DNA from 2 places in the Nonomuraea sp. 10N515B genome. Region 2 is predicted to be linked to the other one. Evidence: riboswitches for the same ligand, from Rfam matches in the RefSeq annotation. Region 2 holds a riboswitch; the other holds the start of a gene.

Region 1 (7,580 bases), on a different contig from region 2:
CGCTACGACGAGGCGCTCAAGACCTGTGACAACCACGCCATCTACAAGAACGGCGCCAAGGAGATCGCCGCCCAGGAGGGCAAGTCGATCACCTTCATGGCCAAGCCGAACCAGCGCGAGGGCAATTCCTGCCACATCCACATCTCGCTGCGCACCGTGGACGGCGACCCGGTGATGGCGGGCGAAGGGCCGTTCGGGCTGTCGCCGCTCGGCGCCCGCTTCATCGCCGGCCAGCAGGCCTGCCTGCGCGAGCTCACCCTCCTGTACGCCCCCAACATCAACTCCTACAAGCGCTACGTCCCCGGCAGCTTCGCCCCCACGGCCGTCAAGTGGGGCGTCGACAACCGCACCTGCGCGCTGCGCCTCGTCGGCCACGGCCAGTCGCTGCGCGTGGAGAACCGGGTGCCGGGCGGCGACGTCAACCCGTACCTGGCGGTGTCCGCGCTGATCGCGGCCGGGCTGTACGGGATCGACAACGAGCTGCCGCTGGAGGATCCCTTCGAGGGCAACGCCTACGCCTCGGGCGCCGAGACCGTGCCGCACACGCTGCGCGACGCGCTCGCCCTGTTCGAGGGGTCGAAGCTGGCCCGCGTGGCGTTCGGCGAGGACGTGGTCGAGCACTACGCGAACAACGCGCGGGTGGAGCTGGCCGCGTTCGACGCGGCGGTGACGGATTGGGAGATGTTCCGTGGGTTCGAACGGATGTGAGCATGAAGATCGTTAATCCGGCGACCGAGGACGTGCTCGCCGAGGTCGAGATGGCCGACGCGGCCGAGGTCGACCGGGCGGTGGAGCGTGCCAGGAAGGCGTACCCGGCCTGGCGCGACGTGGCCCCCGGCGACCGGGCGCGGCTGCTGCGGCGCTTCGCCGACCTGGTGGGCGAGCACGGCGAGGAGCTGGCAGGGCTGGAGCTGGCCAACGCCGGGCACCCGATCGGGAGCGCCCGCTGGGAGGCCGGCGCCGTACGCGACGTCCTGCACTTCTACGCCGCCGCCCCCGAACGCAACCACGGCAAGCAGATCCCGGTGCCGGGCGGTGTGGACATCACGTTCCAGGAGCCCCTGGGCGTGGTGGGCGTCATCGTGCCGTGGAACTTCCCCATGCTGATCATGTCGTGGGGCGTGGCCCCCGCGCTGGCGGCCGGTAACACCGTGATCGTCAAGCCGGCGGAATGGACTCCGCTGTCGGCGCTGAGGCTGGCGGAGCTGGCCTTGGCGGCGGGCCTCCCCGAGGGGGTGCTCCAGGTTCTGCCTGGGGCAGGGGAGGTCACGGGGGCCCGGCTGGTCGAGCACCCGGACGTGGCCAAGATCGTGTTCACCGGCTCCACCGAGGTGGGCAAGGAGATCGCCGCCAAGGCGGCCACGCAGGTCAAGCGGGTGACGCTAGAGCTGGGCGGCAAATCAGCAAATATCATCTTCGCGGACGCCGACCTCGAGAAGGCCGCGAAGGCGGCTCCTTACGCGGTCTTCGACAACGCCGGCCAGGACTGCTGCGCGCGTTCCCGGCTGCTCGTCCAGGCCGACGTGTACGACGACTTCATGGCCCTGCTCGCGCCCGCCGTCCAGGCCATCAAGGTCGGCGACCCGCTCGACGAGAGCACCGAGATGGGCCCGCTGATCAGCGCCGAGCACCTGGAACGCGTCCGCGGCTTCGTCCAGGAGCCCTACCTCCAGGGAACGTGCCCGCAGGGCAAGGGCTACTGGTTCCCGGCGACCGTGCTCACCCCGGACGTCACCGACCGGGCGTTCACCGAGGAGATCTTCGGGCCTGTGGTCTCAGTGGCGCCGTTCAAGGACGAGGCCGACGCCGTCAGGATCGCCAACGACACCCCGTACGGGCTGAGCGGCTCCATCTGGACCCGCGACGTCGGGCGGGCGCTCCGGGTGGCCAGGGCGGTCGAATCGGGCGCGCTCTCGGTGAACTCCAACTCCTCGGTCCGCTACTGGACCCCCTTCGGCGGCTTCAAGCAGTCCGGACTCGGCAGGGAGCTCGGCCCGGACGCCCTGGCGGCGTTCACCGAGACCAAGAACGTCTTCATCTCCTGGGAGTGAAACAAGTGCAGCGGTTGCAGGATCGGGTGGCGGTCATCACCGGCGCGGGCAGCGGCATCGGGCTCGCCACGGCCCGCAGGTTCGCCGAGGAGGGCGCCAAGGTCGTCTGCGTGGACGTCGACGAGGAGGCGGGCGCCAAGGCCGCCAACGAGGTCGGCGGCCTCTTCATCAAGGCCGACGTGACCAGCGAGGACGACGTCGTCAGGATGTTCCAGACCGCCTACGACACCTACGGCAGCGTCGACATCGCCTTCAACAACGCCGGCATCTCGCCGCCCGACGACGACTCGATCCTGGAGACCGGCATCGACGCCTGGCGCCGCGTCCAGGAGGTCAACCTGACCAGCGTCTACCTGTGCTGCAAGCACGTCCTCCCGTACATGCGGCGGCAGGGCAAGGGCTCGATCATCAACACGGCGTCGTTCGTGGCCGTGATGGGGTCGGCGACGTCGCAGATCTCCTACACCGCCTCCAAGGGCGGCGTGCTGGCGATGTCGCGGGAGCTGGGCGTGCAGTTCGCCAGGGAGGGCATCAGGGTGAACGCCCTGTGCCCCGGGCCGGTCAACACGCCGTTGCTTCGGGAGTTGTTCGCCAAGGACCCGGAGCGGGCGCAGCGGCGGCTGGTGCACGTACCCGTGGGGCGCTTCGCCGAGGCGACGGAGATCGCGGCGGCGGTGGCGTTCCTGGCCAGTGACGACGCGTCGTTCATCACGGCCAGCGAGTTCCTGGTGGACGGCGGCATCTCCGGCGCCTACGTGACGCCGCTCTAGGAGGAAATCGTGCGTCCGGTCATCGGGATCACCTGTTACGTCGAGCCGGCGAAGTTCACGGTGTGGGCGGACATGACCGTCGCGCTGCTGCCGTACATGTACGTGGAGCAGGTCGTCCGCGCCGGCGGGCAGCCGGTCGTGCTGCCGCCGGCCGGCGATCCCGCGCCTGTCGTGGGGCGGCTCGACGGGCTCATCCTGGCGGGCGGGGGCGACATCGACCCGGCCCGCTACAGCCAGGAGCTGGGGGAAAAGGTCGGCTATGTTCGCAAATTTCGGGATGAGGCCGAGTTTGCGGTGCTGAATGCCGCTCTCGAGGCCGGTCTGCCGTACCTGGGGATCTGCCGCGGCCTCCAGGTGCTCAACGTCGCCCTCGGCGGCACCCTGCACCAGCACCTCCCGGACGTGGTCGGGCACGAGGGGCACTCCCTCGCGCCCGGCCGCTTCGGCCCGCTGCCCGTCGTGCCCGTGCCGGGCACGCGCCTGGCCAAGGCCCTCGGCACGGAGCCGGTGACAGTCCCGCACTACCACCACCAGGCCATCGACTGCCTCGCCCCGGGCCTCACGGTGTCCGCGACCGCCGAGGACGGCACGATCGAGGCGGTCGAGATGGACACGGAGTCGTTCACGATGGCCGTGCAGTGGCACCCGGAGGCGGCCGAGGACTGCGCGATCTTCGAAACCTTCGTGGCGGCCTGCCGCTAACCGACGGGCTTGAGCACGCTGTCGAGGACGACGACGCCCGCGCCGTACTTCTGGTCGAACGTGCGGCGCAGGTCGTCGGAGGCGAGCCAGGTCTCCACCTCGACCCGGTTGCGGGTGACGCTGGGCGCGGAGGAGATGAGGGCGTCGCCCAGCTCCTTCTCGACCTCCCGCTGGATCGCGTGCAACTCGGCCTCGGTACGCTCCGCGCCGCTGACGCACAACGCGCCGCCCCAGACCTCGCGGATCCACGCCTCGCGCCCCGCCAGGTCGCCGGTGAACCTGGGGTTGAGCACCTGCCCCCGCGCGTAGGCGTCGAGTTCCTCCGACGGGTCGGGCTTCGGCCCGATGGGCTCGATCCAGGCGCCTGCGAACTCCTTGGCCGTCCCCGCCCGCTTCATCGCCTTCTCCAGGGTCGCCTCCGTGGCCTTGGCGGGATCGACGGGCCGCCAGCCGCCCTCCGGCTCGGGGCACGGGGTGGTGAAGTCGGTCGTGGGAGGCTCTTCATACACGGGCGAGCCGGGCGGCTCCGTAAGGGTCAGCCGGGCGCCGTCCCAGGTGCCGACGACCCGGTACGAACCCCATTTCACGCCACCCTGCGACTCGTGCTCGACCTTGCTCCAGTCCCAGCCGACCACGTCGGGGCCACCGCACTGAGGCGGGAGGGACTCGGCCACCGCCCGGCACAGCTGAGGCCCGTGCCCGTGGCCTTCGAGCACCGTCAGGCTGGCTTCGTACCGAGGAGGCGGCGCCGGGGACGCGGCGCTCTCGGCGCCGCAGGACGTGATGGTCAGGGCCGCCGCGAGTCCGAGGGCCGCCATTCGCCTGTTCATGCCCCTTCAACGTCATCACCGCCCGAGCGGTTCACGGGCGTCCGAACGCGACAAGACCCCCGTAACGGCACTAGGCTTACGGGACATCACCCACGAAACCGTGCGGGAGAGCACCCTGACAGCCGGTCAGGGTCCCTGAAGGAGCAAGCCCTCCCCGCGAACCTCTCAAGGCAAAGGACCGCACGGACGAGGTGTCCTCTGGAAAGCAGGCCTGTGGGCCTCGCCGAAGGTGAAAGTCCGGCAAAACCCGGGCGAAGCTCTCAGGCATCGATGACAGAGGGGGAGGATGCTGGCATCCGATCCTGTCCTGAGGTGCGATAAATGTCCCGACCGACACCGCTACGAGACGTTCACGAGAGCCTCGGCGCCACGCTGACCGACTTCGCGGGGTGGCTCATGCCCCTCCGGTACGGCAGCGAGTCCGCGGAGCACAACGCCGTCCGGCAGGCGGCGGGGCTGTTCGACCTGTCGCACATGGGCGAGATCTTCCTGACGGGCCCGCAGGCCGGCCAGGCCCTGGACTATGCGCTGGTCGGGCATCTGTCAGCGCTGGAGCCCGGGCGGGCCAGATACACCATGATCGTGAACGAGCGTGGCGGGGTGCTCGACGACCTCATCGTCTACCGGCTCGGGGACGAAGAGTTCATGGTGGTGGCAAACGCCTCAAACTACGAAAAAGTCGGAAATGAGCTGAAAGAGCGCGCGAAGGCGTACAACGCCGTCGTGGACGACCGCTCCGACCAGTACGCGCTCATCGCCGTCCAGGGCCCGCGGGCGCAGGAGATCCTCGCCACGCTCACCGACGCCGACCTCGGCGGCCTCAAGTACTACGCGGGCCTGCCGGGCGTGGTGGACGGACGGCAGGCACTGATCGCCCGCACCGGTTACACCGGCGAGGACGGCTTCGAGCTCTTCGTCGCGAACGAGGATGCCGCGCCGCTGTGGCACGCCCTCATGGCGGCCGGCGAGCCGTACGGGCTCAAGCCCGCAGGCCTGTCCAGCCGCGACACGCTCCGCCTCGAGGCGGGCATGCCCCTGTACGGCAACGAACTCAGCGCCGAGCTCACCCCGTTCGACGCAGGGCTCGGCAGAGTGGTGAAATTCGACAAGCCCGGCGACTTCGTCGGCAGGACGGCGCTCGAGGCGGTCAAGGACGACCCGCCGCGGCGCCGCCTCGTCGGCCTGGTCGCGCGGGGCCGCCGGGTGCCGCGCCACGGTTACCCGGTTACCAAAGACGGCGCCGTCGTCGGCGAGGTCACCAGCGGTGCGCCTTCCCAGACTCTGGGCAAGCCCATTGCTATGGCTTACGTGGACACCGGCATCGAAGAAGGCCTGGCCGTGGACATCCGGGGCAGCCAAGAACCTATGGACCTGGTAGAGCTGCCCTTTTACAGGAGGAAGAAGTGAGCAACATCCCTGACGAGCTGAGCTACACCAAGGAGCACGAGTGGGTGGCCGGGCTCGATGACGGGCTGACCGTGACCGTCGGCATCACGGCCTTCGCCGCCGACGCCCTCGGTGACGTGGTCTACGTGCAGCTCCCTGAGGTCGGTTCGACCGTAGAGGGCGGCGACTCCGTCGGCGAGGTGGAGTCGACCAAGTCCGTGAGCGAGATCTACACGCCCGTCGCCGGCGAGATCGTCGAGATCAACCAGGCCGTCGTGGACGACCCGTCGGTCGTCAACAGCGACCCGTACGGCGAGGGCTGGATGTTCCGCGTCCGCATGGAAGGCGACGCGGAGGACCTGCTGTCCGCCGAGGAGTACAAGGCGCTCACCTCAGGCGAGTCCTGACCCATTTCGCCGGGGCCCGTTCCGCGGGCCCCGGCCTTGCATGAAAGGCGCCCATCAATGGCGATCAGCGTCTTCGACCTCTTCAAGATCGGTATCGGCCCGTCCAGCTCGCACACGGGCGGCCCGATGGCGGCCGCGCACAAGTTCGCCCGGGGGCTGCACGAGGACGGCCTGCTGCCGCGCGTGGCGCGCGTCCAGGCCATCCTGTACGGCTCACTCGGCCTCACCGGCAAGGGTCATGGCAGCGACAAGGCCGTCCTGCTGGGCCTGTCGGGCGAGAAGCCCGAACTCGTGGACGTGGACACCATCGACGACCGCCTGGCCGCGATGCGCGCCTCCGGCACCGTCAAGCTCTACGGCACCCATGAGGTCCCCTTCGTCGTCGGCGAGGACCTGATCTTCGAACGCAAGATCTCCCTCCCCGAACACCCGAACGGCATGCGCTTCACCGCCTACACCGCAGACGGCGACACGCTGCGGGAAAAGGTCTACTTCTCGGTCGGCGGCGGCTTCGTCGTGGACGAGAACGCCACCGGCGCCGACCGCATCAAGCCCGACGACACCGTGCTCCCCTACCCCTTCACCACAGGGGAAGAGCTCCTCAAACACTGCTCGAACACCGGCCTGTCGATCTCCGCCCTCATGCTGGAGAACGAGAAGGCCTTCGGCCGCACCGAGGAAGAGATCCGCACCGGAATCCTCAACCTGTGGAACGTCATGTCGGACTGCGTCCGCCGCGGCATCTCCAAAGAAGGCGTCCTGCCCGGCGGTCTCAAGGTCAAGCGCCGCGCCAACCAGCTCTACCGCCGCCTGCAGACCGAGCCGCCCGAGAAGGACCCGCTCCAGGCCATGGACTGGGTGACGCTCTTCGCCCTGGCGGTCAACGAAGAAAACGCCGCCGGCGGCCGCATCGTCACCGCCCCCACCAACGGCGCCGCCGGCATCATCCCGGCCGTCCTGACGTACTACACCCGCTTCGTCCCCCACGCCGACGACGACGGCGTAGTCCGCTTCCTCCTCACCGCCGCCGCCATCGGCGTCCTGTTCAAAGAGAACGCCTCGATCTCCGGGGCCGAGGTCGGCTGCCAGGGCGAGGTCGGCTCGGCCTGCTCGATGGCCTCCGCCGCCCTCACGGAGGTCATGGGCGGCACGCCCGAGCAGGTGGAGAACGCCGCCGAGATCGGCATCGAACACAACCTGGGCCTGACCTGCGACCCGATCGGCGGCCTGGTCCAGATCCCGTGCATCGAACGCAACGCGGTCGCCTCCAACAAGGCGATCACGGCGGCGAGAATCGCCTTGCGCGGCGATGGGAAGCACTTTGTGGCCCTGGACAAGGCGATCAAGACGATGAGGGACACCGGCCGGGACATGCTGGACAAGTACAAGGAGACGTCGCGAGGCGGCCTAGCCGTCAACGTGATCGAGTGCTGA
Region 2 (7,580 bases):
CGCATCTCTGGTGCGCACGGGCGTACGGTCGGTGCTGGGCCGTTGAGAGCGGGGCGAGCAGGGAGCCGACGGCACATTCCAGGCCCGCCGGGTGTTACGTTGAATTGAAGTAGCCAGTCGAGCGAAGAGCTGTGCCGGGTGACCGGTCAGGAATACGGAGCAGCCCGTGTTGCAGATGGAGGTCGTGGGCGTAAGAGTTGAAATGCCCACAAACCAGCCGATCGTCTTGCTCAAGGAGGCACACGGGGAGCGGTTCCTTCCGATATGGATTGGCATGACCGAGGCGACGGCGATCGCCCTGGCCCAAGCGGAGGAGCCACCGCCGCGGCCGCTCACCCATGACCTTTTCCGTGACGTCCTGAGCGCCCTGGGCGTCGGCCTGCGGGCGGTCAACATTGTGGCGCTGCGTGACGGCATCTTCTTCGCCGATCTGGTGTTCTCCAACGGCGTGGAGGTGAGCGCGCGGCCGTCGGACTCGATCGCGCTCGCCTTGCGCACCGGAGCCCGCATCTTCGCCAGCGAGGAGGTGGTCCAGGAGGCCGGCGTGGTCATCCCCGACGACCAAGAGGACGAGGTGGAGAAGTTCAGGGAGTTCCTTGACACAATCACTCCCGAAGACTTCGGCAGGGCGGGGTAGGTATTTCGGTGCATTTACGCTTCACGACGCGCCGAGCCGGATCGTTGACTGAGCATGGTCACGGTCCTACGGTGCAAGTGAAACCCGTGGCCGCCCTTCATGAACCCCCAGATCAGGCCACGGGATGAGAGAAAGCCGGAGGTCCGCGTGGCGGTCAGCAGCGGCGAGGGAAAGACGGCCGGCCAGGAAGATCCGGTACGGCGTGAGGACGCGCGGCAGCGTGCCGGGGAGCAGGGTCTGCTCTTCGACGAGCAGCCGGCGGCGTTGCCGGGCGACATCGGATACCGCGGGCCCACGGCCTGCGCGGCGGCCGGCATCACCTACAGGCAGCTCGACTACTGGGCGCGCACGGGCCTGGTAGAGCCCACGATCAGGGCCGCGCAAGGCTCGGGCTCCCAGCGGCTCTACAGCTTCCGCGACATCCTGGTGCTCAAAGTCGTCAAGCGGCTCCTCGACACCGGAGTGTCGCTGCAGCAGATCCGCACGGCCGTGCAGCATCTGCGCGATCGCGGGGTCGCCGACCTCGCCCAGATCACGCTCATGAGCGACGGCGTCAGCGTCTACGAGTGCACCTCCGCCGACGAGGTGATCGACCTGCTCCAGGGCGGCCAGGGCGTGTTCGGCATCGCGCTCGGCCGGGTCTGGCGCGAGGTCGAGGGATCCCTCGCGGAGCTGCCGGGGGAAAGAGCGGCGGTCGAGGACACCGTCCCGGCCGACCACCCCGCTGACGAGCTCGCCCGGCGCCGCCGCGCCCGACGCATCGGGTGAAATCCCCTTGTAACGCATAGGGGCTGTAATGTAGGACAGCAAGGCTGACGACCCCGTGCGGGAGAGTCTCTGGGGCCCACGGGTCCCGGGGCGCCGAAGGAGCAACCCTCCCCGGAATCTCTCAGGCACCCCGTACCGCTCGGGCGAGGCAACTCTGGAAAGCAGGCGCGCCCGCCAGGCGTGCCTCACCGACGGTGCAAGCCCCTGTTCACGGGGGTGAAGCTCTCAGGTCGCGGTGACGCCGCGCTGACAGAGTGGGGAGATCCGGCACTCGCCCGCGCCCTGGCGCCGGTCTCCATAGCCTCGGGAGGCACTGTCCATGACCGACCTGTCAGCTCCGCCGTTCTCATCCCGGCACATCGGCCCCTCCGCTGCCGAGCAGCAGCGCATGCTCGAGGCCGTCGGCTTCGAGTCCGTGTCCGACCTGGTGGCCGTGGCCGTCCCCGAGGCCATCAGGGCCAAGGACCGGCTCCAGCTGCCCGCCGCCGCGAGCGAGACCGAGGCGATCGCCGAGCTCCGCGCCCTCGCCGACCGCAACCGGGTGCTGACCTCGATGATCGGCCTGGGCTACCACGACACGATCACGCCCGCGGTGATCCGCCGCAACCTGCTGGAGAACCCGGGCTGGTACACCGCGTACACGCCCTACCAGCCGGAGATCTCGCAGGGCCGCCTCGAGGCGCTGCTGAACTTCCAGACGGTCGTCTCCGACCTCACCGGCCTGCCCGTCGCCGGGGCCTCCCTCCTCGACGAGGCCACCGCCGCCGCCGAGGCCATGACGCTGGCCCGGCGCGCCGGCAAGTCCAAGAGCAACGTGTTCGTGGTCGACGCCGACGCGCTGCCGCAGACCAAGCGGGTGCTGGCCACCCGCGCCGAGCCGCTCGGCATCACGCTCGTGGAGCACCCGCTCGACGGCGAGCTGCCCGAGTGCTTCGGCGTGCTCGTCCAGTACCCGGGAGCCTCCGGGCGGCTGCGCGACTTCCGCGCCGTGGCCGCCGCCGCGCACGAGGCCGGCGCGCTCGTCGTGGCCGCCGCCGACCTGCTGGCCCTCACGCTCGTGGCCACGCCGGGCGAGCTCGGCGCCGACATCGCGATCGGCTCCTCGCAGCGTTTCGGGGTGCCGTTCGGGTTCGGCGGGCCGCACGCCGCTTACATGTCGGTACGCGAGGGGCTGCAGCGGCAGATGCCCGGCCGCCTGGTCGGCGTGTCCGTCGACGCCGACGGCGACCCCGCCTACCGGCTGGCCCTGCAGACCCGCGAGCAGCACATCCGCCGCGAGAAGGCCACCAGCAACATCTGCACCGCGCAGGTCCTGCTCGCCGTCATCGCCGGCATGTACGCCGTCTACCACGGCCCCGACGGGCTGCGCCGCATCGCCCACCGGGTCCATCGGCACGCCGTCGCCCTCGCCGACGGGCTGCGCGAGGCCGGCCTGGAGGTCGTGCACCACGAGTTCTTCGACACCGTCCTGGTCCGCGTGCCCGGCCGGGCCGCCGAGGTCGTCGCCGCGGCCGCCGAGCGGGGCGTCAACCTCTGGCAGGCCGGCGCCGACCACGTCTCGGTCGCCTGTGACGAGAAGACCGGCGCCGCCGAGGTGACCACGGTGTGGTCGGCGTTCGGCATGGACGCCTCCGAGGTGGCCTTGGACGCCGACGCGTTGCCCGCCGCGCTGCTGCGCGAGTCGGCGTACCTGACCCACCCGGTCTTCCACGGCCACCACTCCGAGACGGCGATGCTGCGTTACCTGCGCAAGCTGCAGGACAAGGACATCGCGCTGGACCGCTCGATGATCCCGCTCGGCTCCTGCACCATGAAGCTGAACGCCAGCACCGAGATGGAGCCGATCACCTGGCCGGAGTTCGCCGGGATCCACCCGTTCGCGCCGGAGGCCCAGGCCGAGGGCTACACGGAGCTGATCGGCACGCTGGAGCGCTGGCTGGCCGAGGTCACCGGCTACGACGCGGTGTCGATCCAGCCGAACGCCGGCTCGCAGGGCGAGTTCGCCGGGCTGCTGGCCATCCGCGCCTACCACCGCGCGAACGGCGAGAGCGGGCGCGACGTCTGCCTCATCCCGTCCTCCGCGCACGGCACCAACGCCGCCAGCGCCGTCATGGCGGGGATGCGCGTGGTGGTCGTGGCCTGCGACGCCGACGGCAACATCGACCTGGCCGACCTCGACGCCAAGATCGACAAGCACCGGGACGCGCTGGCCGCGATCATGGTGACGTACCCGTCGACGCACGGCGTCTACGAGGAGAGCATCACCGAGGTGTGCGCCAAGGTGCACGGCGCCGGCGGGCAGGTCTACGTCGACGGCGCCAACCTCAACGCGCTGGTCGGTCTGGCCAAGCCGGGCGAGTTCGGGGCCGACGTGTCCCATCTCAACCTGCACAAGACGTTCTGCATCCCGCACGGCGGCGGCGGCCCGGGTGTCGGCCCGGTGGCGGTGCGCGCCCACCTGGCGCGCTACCTGCCCGGCCACCCGCTGCACAACGACACGCCCGTCGGGCCCGTCTCGGCGGCCCCATACGGGTCGGCGGGGATCCTGCCGATCTCGTGGGCGTACATCAGGATGATGGGCTCGGATGGCCTGACCGCGGCGACCGAGCAGGCCATCCTGTCGGCCAACTACCTCGCCCGGCGCCTGGCCCCCCACTACCCGGTGCTGTACACCGGGCGCGGCGGGCTGGTCGCCCACGAGTGCATCATCGACCTGCGGCAGATCACCAAGGAGACCGGCGTCACCGTGGACGACGTGGCCAAGCGGCTCATCGACTACGGCTTCCACGCGCCCACCATGTCGTTCCCGGTGGCCGGGACGCTGATGATCGAGCCGACCGAGAGCGAGGACCTCGACGAGCTCGACCGGTTCGCGGAGGCGATGATCGCCATCCGGGGGGAGATCTCCAAGGTGGCGTCCGGCGACTACGACAAGACCGACAACCCGCTGCGCAACGCGCCGCACACGGCCGAGTCCGTCGTCGCCGACGAGTGGGCGCACCCTTACTCGCGGACCGAGGCCGCCTACCCGGTGCCGTCGCTGCGGGACGGCAAGTACTGGGTGCCGGTGCGGCGCATCGACCAGGCGTACGGGGACCGCAACCTGGTGTGCTCGTGCCCGCCGCTGGAGGCCTACGAGGACTGAGTCGTCCGGCCGGCCCTGAATCGAGGGCCGGCCAGTCCTTCAGCGTCAACTGAGCAGACATGATCGCCAGAAGTGGTTAAGCTTCGTGCGACCGTCGCCAGAAGGAGCTCTCTTGACGTTCTCAGAGCTGGAGACACCGCCCCTCGACGCCGCCCGCCGCCTCGCCGAGGACGGTGATCTCGACGGAGCCGCCGCCATCCTGGGCCGGCTGGCCGCCGACCCTGAAGGACCCGACCAGGCCCAGGCCGCCGTGGGGCTGGCCGTGGTGCTGGAGGAGCGCGGCGACGTCGAGGCCGCCCGCGCCGCGGCCAGGACCGCGCTGGCCACCGGCCATCCTGAATACGCCGCGCAGGCCGCCTGCCATCTCGCGCAGGGCTTCGAGCGGGAGGGGCGGGCCGAGCAGGCCCGGGCCGCCTGGCAGGCCGTGCTGGGCGTCGGCACCGCCGCGTACGTGCCGCTGGCCCATCTCGCGCTGGCCCGGCTGGCCACGAGTCTCGAGGAGGCGGAGGGGGAGCTGCGGGCCGCCATGGCGGCCGGCGACGGCCAGATCGGCGCGCACGCGGCCCGGCAGCTGGCCGATCTGCTGATGGAGCACGACGAGCCCGGGATGGCGGCCGACGTCCTCATGGAGGCGCTGGAGTCGGCTCCCGAGGAGGACGTGCCGGGACTGCGGGTGCAGCTGGGGATCGCGCATCTGGAGCTGGCCTGCGCCGAGTTCGCCGACACCGTGGAGGCAGGCGCCGACCCCCAGACCAGCGCGCTGGCCATCGAGCTGCTGGCCCGCACCCTGCCGCTGCGCGGGCGGGAGGAGGACGCCGAGCGGGTGTGGGCGTACGGGCTGGAGCACGAGGACGAGAGCCTGGCAGCCGAGGTCCGCCTCCGCTACGACCGCGACGCCTGACCGGCCCGGCTCAGCCGCGGCGCATGATGGCCGCGGCGGCGGCCACGTTGATGATGACGATCGCCAGCCAGGTGATCGTCAGTCCCACCAGGCCGGCGTTGCCCGCCGCGATCGCCGTCAGCGGGATGCCGATGCCCATCGAGCCCAGCGCGATCGGGATCATCGCGGCGCCGGGGTTCTTGCCCTGGTGCCGGTGTGGGGCGGCGCCGCGTACGGCCAGCTCGGCCTGCACGCGGGCGGCGATCGTCTCGTCGAGACGTTCCACGAACGACTCGACCAGCGCGGCTTCGTAGTCCGGGCCGAGATCGCGGCGCGCGTCGAGCGTGGCCTGCAGATCATCCCGGAGGGGACGCTTGTCTGGCATAGGAAAATCATGCCCCGTACGCGGCACGCCGTCATCAGCCCTGAGGGGTAGGCCGGAATCGTCCGAAGGTACGGTTCTCCCATGGAGGTCATGACCCCGCGAGGACCCGCGATGGTCGAGGTCGACGAGGTGGCCGAGCCGCGGCTGCTGCTCGTGCTGACCCACGGGGCCGCCGGGGGAGTGGACGCTCCCGACCTGGTGGCCGTGCGTGCCGCCGCGCTCGGGGCCGGGGCCGTCGTGGCGAGGGTGACCCAGGCCTTCAGGGTGGCGGGGGCGCGGGCGCCCGGCTCGCCGGCCCGGCAGGACGAGGCGTGGGAGATCGTCCTGAGCGAGCTGCGTGCGCGGTGGCCGGAGCTGCCGCTGGTGCAAGGCGGGCGGAGCAACGGGGCGCGGGTCGCCTGCCGTACGGCCCAGGCGGTCGGCGCGGCGGCGGTCGTGGCGCTGGCCTTCCCGCTGCATCCGCCCGGCAGGCCTGAGCGGTCCAGGGCCGAGGAGCTACGCGGCGCCGGGGTGGACGTGCTGGTGGTCAACGGAGACCGTGATCCGTTCGGCATCCCCGACGCGGCGGACGCGGCGCGCCTGGTGGTGCTGCCGGGGGAGGGCCACGACCTGAAAAAGGACCCCGTCCGGGTGGGCGAGGTAGTGGCGGAGTGGATCACCCACTACGCGTAGGTCCGTAGGTCAGGCCGCGCCGACCGCGGGCCGGTGCGGTTCGATGCTGGCACCGCTGGGCAGGAGCTCCCCGGTGTCCTCGAACAGGACGACGCCGTTGCAGAGCAGGCTCCATCCCTGCTCGGGGTGGCAGGCGAGAGTGCGTGCCTTCTCGCGGTCTGGCGCCTCTGCATCCGGACAGGCCGGGTCGTGCGGGCACATCGGCGTGCCTCCGATATCTCGTGAAATGCCCCCGCTGAGGGACGGGAGCGGCTCGGGTTGTCGTTTTGGCAAGTGTGCGATGTCCGTCACACATTCCGACATAGTCCCTTCGGACTGTTACAGGGGGGTCCCCGGAACGTGTGACCTTCGACACAGCGTGCCTTATGCAGGATAACGGGCCAAGCGTGACACGCGCATCACGTTTGCAAACCCTTGAGGAGAGCGTCGAGTCCGCGCTCGAAGTCCATGTCGGCTCTTTCATCCCGTCTTACCCACTCGTCGACTTCGGGATCGGCCCAGCCGGACTGCTGGACCTCGACGGCGACGCTGCCGAACACGAAGGCCCGCAGCGCGCGTACGGCCTGCGCCGCGTCGTCCAGGCCGCCGTCGGCGAGTTGTTCGACCTGCTCCCTGATGGCGAGGGCCGTGGCACCCTTCGGGGGTTTGGTCAGGGCCAGGGCGAGCACGCCCGGGTGCTCGCGCAGCAGCTCGCGCTCGGCCCGGCACCAGGCCTTGGCCGTCTCCTGCCAGGTCGGGCCCTGCTCCACGAGCACGGTGGTGACGTGCTCGGCCAGGGCGTCCATCAGCGCCTCCTTGCCCCGGGGCAGGTGGTGGTAGATGGCCATGGCCTCCACCTGCAGGGCATCGCCCAGGCGCCGCATGGTCAGCCGGCGCAGACCCTGGCTGTCGGCGATGTGGAGCGCGGCCTCGATGATGCGCTCGCGGGAGAGGGGGACGGGTGGTCGCTTGGCGGGCATGGCGATCATCTTACAATGTAAAGGGCGCCGCGCCGGGGTGATTTCAGTTCGTGTCGCGCGACGGCGTACTCTTGGCGGTTGAACGAGGTGCAGGCTGGCGAAAGGGCAGGGTCGATGGCGTTTTTCCGTCCGCG

What was found. Region 2 has a riboswitch for glycine ahead of gcvP (aminomethyl-transferring glycine dehydrogenase). Riboswitches for the same ligand answer to the same signal wherever they lie in the genome.
Region 1: linked by a shared signal. The riboswitch ahead of gcvT (glycine cleavage system aminomethyltransferase GcvT) and the one ahead of gcvP (aminomethyl-transferring glycine dehydrogenase) in region 2 are both predicted to bind glycine.

The regions. Positions count from the first base shown of each region.
Region 1 is NZ_JBQQBQ010000014.1:231,746-239,325, reverse strand. Features, by position in the region: gene ACTWQA_RS23665 (glutamine synthetase family protein) at 1-708, shown strand, start outside; gene ACTWQA_RS23660 (aldehyde dehydrogenase family protein) at 711-2,051, shown strand; gene ACTWQA_RS23655 (3-oxoacyl-ACP reductase) at 2,057-2,821, shown strand; gene ACTWQA_RS23650 (gamma-glutamyl-gamma-aminobutyrate hydrolase family protein) at 2,831-3,523, shown strand; gene ACTWQA_RS23645 (hypothetical protein) at 3,520-4,353, opposite strand; glycine riboswitch at 4,447-4,544, shown strand; glycine riboswitch at 4,545-4,640, shown strand; gene gcvT (glycine cleavage system aminomethyltransferase GcvT) at 4,675-5,760, shown strand; gene gcvH (glycine cleavage system protein GcvH) at 5,757-6,146, shown strand; gene ACTWQA_RS23630 (L-serine ammonia-lyase) at 6,204-7,580, shown strand.
Region 2 is NZ_JBQQBQ010000042.1:13,025-20,604, forward strand. Features, by position in the region: gene ftsR (transcriptional regulator FtsR) at 1-46, shown strand, start outside; gene ACTWQA_RS41155 (bifunctional nuclease family protein) at 167-637, shown strand; gene ACTWQA_RS41160 (MerR family transcriptional regulator) at 785-1,405, shown strand; glycine riboswitch at 1,454-1,553, shown strand; glycine riboswitch at 1,554-1,668, shown strand; gene gcvP (aminomethyl-transferring glycine dehydrogenase) at 1,725-4,550, shown strand; gene ACTWQA_RS41170 (hypothetical protein) at 4,663-5,451, shown strand; gene ACTWQA_RS41175 (hypothetical protein) at 5,462-5,815, opposite strand; gene ACTWQA_RS41180 (alpha/beta hydrolase family protein) at 5,897-6,487, shown strand; gene ACTWQA_RS41185 (DUF5999 family protein) at 6,497-6,688, opposite strand; gene ACTWQA_RS41190 (TetR/AcrR family transcriptional regulator C-terminal domain-containing protein) at 6,886-7,446, opposite strand.